Regions from separate parts of the uncultured Agrobacterium sp. genome, predicted to be linked through region 2. Evidence: predicted binding sites of a transcription regulator. Region 2 holds the regulator's gene; the other holds the start of a gene.

Evidence for each region. The regulator LexA, encoded in region 2, represses DNA repair genes until DNA is damaged. The targets are predictions, from matches to a motif close to TGTTCNNNNTGTGTTCNG.
Region 1: a site for LexA is predicted at 1,177-1,194, ahead of QZ869_RS05370 (YifB family Mg chelatase-like AAA ATPase). Genes of this name have one in related genera too.

What each region holds. Positions count from the first base shown of each region.
Region 1 is NZ_CAJYTV010000007.1:52,679-54,858, reverse strand. Features, by position in the region: gene QZ869_RS05370 (YifB family Mg chelatase-like AAA ATPase) at 1-1,104, opposite strand, end outside; gene QZ869_RS05365 (aspartate-semialdehyde dehydrogenase) at 1,639-2,180, shown strand, end outside.
Region 2 is NZ_CAJYTV010000011.1:589,472-591,651, forward strand. Features, by position in the region: gene kdsA (3-deoxy-8-phosphooctulonate synthase) at 1-73, opposite strand, end outside; gene QZ869_RS11335 (hypothetical protein) at 75-221, opposite strand; gene lexA (transcriptional repressor LexA) at 552-1,277, shown strand; gene QZ869_RS11345 (GFA family protein) at 1,424-1,822, opposite strand.

The DNA of each region.
Region 1 (2,180 bases), on a different contig from region 2:
ATCGGAAACGCATCTTGGGCCGCGTGCGCAGATGAAGCCGGGTTCACCGGCCATGCCGCATTTGCAGGGGTTCATGGCTGCCACCAGCTGGATCTCGGCGGGATAGCTGACGCGGTGATTGGCGCGGGCGATGATGCATTCACCGGTTTCGAGCGGTTGGCGCAACGCATCCAGCACCTGCGGCGAGAATTCTGGAAATTCGTCGAGAAACAGCACCCCGTGGTGGGCGAGCGAGGCCTCGCCCGGCTTGGCGCGCAACCCTCCGCCGACAAGGGCGGCCATCGTCGCCGAGTGGTGCGGTGTTCTAAACGGGCGTCGATCGGAGAGTTTACCGCCGGAAAGTTGGCCTGCGATCGAATGTACCATCGAGACTTCGAGAAGTTCAGAAGCCGAAAGCGGTGGCAGAATTGAAGGCAGACGGGAGGCCAGCATGGATTTGCCGGAGCCGGGCGGGCCAACCATCAGGAGATTGTGACCACCGGCTGCCGCAACCTCGAGCGCGCGTTTGGCGCTCTCCTGGCCTTTGATGTCTGCCAGGTCCGGCAGATTGTCCGGGTTGGCGCGAATGGCGGGAACCGGTCTTGAGAGAAGTTGCGTGCCGCGAAAATGGTTGGCGATGGCAATCAGGCTGCGAGGCGCAAGGATGTCGATATCGGCACCCGCCCATGCGGCTTCGGGTCCGCTATCGGCGGGGCAGATCAGACCCTTGTCTTGCGTGTTGGCGGCAATCGCGGCTGGAAGAGCACCTGCCACCGCACCGATTGTACCGTCCAGATTAAGTTCTCCCAACACGACGAAGCGGTTGAGCGCCTCTGCCGGAATGGCGCCAAGTGCGGCCATAAGGCCAAGCGCGATTGGGAGGTCAAAATGCGAGCCTTCTTTGGGAAGATCGGCAGGGGCGAGATTGACCGTGACCCGCTTGGCGGGCATGGCGAGGCCGGATGCGTGAAGTGCCGCCTGGACACGTTCGCGGCTTTCGGCGACAGCCTTATCCGGCAGGCCGACGATCTGCATTCCGACTTTGCCAGGTGCCACCATGACCTGAACTTCGACAGGGACGCCCTCGATACCCTGAAACGCAATTGTATTGACGCGCGCTACCATGAATGGCCCCCACAGCCGTATTCGCCGTCCGCACGGCTCTACCCTATCGTGCAGTTAACTTGGCACGGGAAAGAGAATAAAACAAGAACATAAGGGTCAGATTCGATGTTCTTACTGCGGGTGGTGTTTGAGATCGTTCACGGCCACGGCTGGTAACCTGTATGACAACTAGACCGACCATGTTATCTGCGCTGCGGCGTGCGCAAACTTGTCGGCAAAAACCCGATAAACCTGCCAGGCGGCGGCTATGTTTGCGCTTGACAGAAAAGACAAACCTCCTAATAGCTTTGGCACGAAAAGGAGCGCAACGTCATGCGACATGTTCAGCACATGACCGTCATGCAAAGCCCGGCGGGTTCAGCCGGCGATCCTGCGCGCCTTTCCTATTCCATCCGAATTACGGCCAAAACGACGATTAAAACCGTCTGACGTCTCTGGCCCGCCGCTCTCTCCCCGGTTTGGCCGGGGAAAGGAAGCCGCAGTTTGGCGGCTCCCCCTCACCAAAAAGAGGAGAGGCAGAAAGAGAGCTTGATCATGGGTTTCAAAGTTGCAATCGCAGGCGCCACCGGCAATGTCGGGCGCGAAATGCTGAATATTCTGGCGGAACGTGGGTTCCCGGCAGACGAAGTCGTTCCACTGGCCTCTGCCCGTAGCCAGGGCACGGAAGTGTCTTACGGCGACCGTACGCTGAAGGTTTCCAATCTCGAAAACTACGATTTCTCCGATACCGACATCTGCCTGATGTCTGCTGGCGGCGATGTGTCCAAGAAGTGGTCCCCGAAGATCGGTGCGCAGGGTTGCGTCGTTATCGATAACTCCTCTGCCTGGCGCTACGATCAGGACGTTCCGCTGATCGTGCCGGAAGTCAACGCCGACGCCGTCGAGGGCTTCAAGAAGAAGAACATCATTGCCAACCCGAATTGCTCGACGGCGCAACTCGTCGTGGCGCTGAAGCCGCTGCACGATGCTGCCAAGATCAAGCGCGTGGTCGTCTCCACGTACCAGTCCGTCTCTGGCGCTGGCAAGGAAGGCATGGACGAGCTGTTCCAGCAGACTCGTGCGGTCTTCGTGGCTGA
Region 2 (2,180 bases):
GTTCCGTATTGGAGAAGGAGACAGCGCCTTTTCCCTCGCCAGCCACCACTTTCAAATTGTTTTTTACAGTCATCTCATTCCTCACGACTCATGCGCCAGACATCGCCGGCAACCGCAACCTTGCGAGCTTGCAAAGGCCTTACAACATCAGCCCAAAAATCGGAATCGATTTTCCAGCTCTTCAGGCTTGAAACCTTGCGCCAGCAAAATGCGACAAACATTCTCGCTGTTCTCACCTCCAGAGGAAACCCGGACCGGTTTCGACGCCTTCCAGGCCTTCCTCGCACGCTGGCTTCGGTCGGCTCCTTCTCCTGCGAGACGCGGTTCTAACCAAGCTGAGCGATCAACCTGCTGCTCGCCATCGTCGTGTTCAGGAGGATGCTGTCATATTCCTAGCGGCAAGCTTCCACATTTGCGCGGAAACAGGACAGCGAAACGGCAAGCCGGAACGTTTGCGGAATTTTAAGGGATTGCAGAACACATATGGAACATATAGTGTTCGTTCTGTATTTGTTTCGCGAATTCTCGCAACGCATTCCAAGGGTTTTCTCATGCTCACGCGCAAACAGCAGGAACTGCTCCTATTCATTCATGAACGAATGAAAGAGTCCGGCGTGCCCCCGTCTTTCGATGAGATGAAAGATGCCCTGGACCTCGCTTCCAAATCCGGTATTCACCGTCTGATCACCGCCTTGGAGGAGCGCGGCTTCATCCGCCGTCTGCCGAACCGGGCAAGAGCGCTGGAGGTTATCAAACTCCCGGAAGCCTATTCCGCACCCGCGCAGAAGCCCGTACGTGGATTCGCCCCAAGCGTGATCGAGGGTAGCCTCGGAAAGCCGAAAGCGCCGGAACCTGCCCCTGCTTCAAAACCCGTAAATGATGCGATTTCAAGCGCGGTCACCGTTCCTGTGATGGGACGCATCGCTGCCGGTGTTCCGATCTCCGCCATTCAGAACAATACCCACGATGTTGCCGTGCCGGTGGACATGATCGGGACGGGTGAACATTACGCATTGGAAGTCAAGGGTGACTCCATGATCGAGGCCGGCATCTTCGATGGAGACACCGTGATCATCCGCAATGGCAGCACGGCCAATCCTGGAGACATCATCGTCGCTCTTGTGGATGATGAGGAAGCAACGTTGAAACGGTTCCGCCGCAAGGGTGCTTCGATAGCCCTGGAGGCCGCGAACCCGGCCTATGAAACCCGTATCTTTGGGCCCGACAGGGTCAAAATTCAGGGCAAACTTGTGGGTCTCATTCGCCGTTATCACTGACCGGTGACTGAAGGCACCCTACATCGGATCGGTTGAGCGCAGTAATCTCAGAACAAAATCAAAAAGGCAGGTCATCGCCTGCTTTTTTTGTATTCCGCGCCTCAACGGAGACAAAAGCAATGATGGGACAATGAAACTGCACGGGTCTATCGCCCTTCTTCGGTTCGGCCTGTCGATTTCCGATCGCGATCGAAACGGCGCAATGCGGGGTAATCCGGAAGCCATGCCTCACGGCGGATTGTCCAAAGCTCGTAGGTCGGCTCAAATTGATCCGGCTCGTCGAGTGAACCGAGATTGACCTCTACTTCGTCGCCGCTCCGGCCAAAAACCGGTGAACCGCAATCGGGGCAAAAAAAGCGGCCATTGTAGCTGCGAGTGTCTCCATCGATCGTTACGGCATCCTCTGGAAAAATTGCCGAGGCAAGAAAGAGCGCACCATGATGTTTGCGACAATCCATGCAATGACAAATCCCGACACGATAAGGCTGACCGACAAGAGATAGCCTTACCTTGCCGCAGGCACAGCCACCAGACCTCACCACCATGTTATTCCTCCTACTCCACGATACCTAGCCACCGAACACCGAACTTCGAATGAAGTTCAAATCCCACCACTCACGGCGACTGTTTTTGCTCTTCGACAGACCGACACATCAAATAATGTGAAGACCGCCATTCGTGATCCGGCCTGTAACTCCCTGTGGGACCGCGCTACGAGATTACTGACAAATGTTGTCAACCGAGAAAACCCAAGCATTGTCCGCATGAGACTGCGCAACGGTGTGCAGCAGTGAGAGGCGCTCTAATATCGAACGAGGGAATATGCGCGGATCTGAATGATTGGGACGCGCTTCAACGTGAACCAGCGCCGGAATCCATCAAGCCATGCGAACAAACGCATCA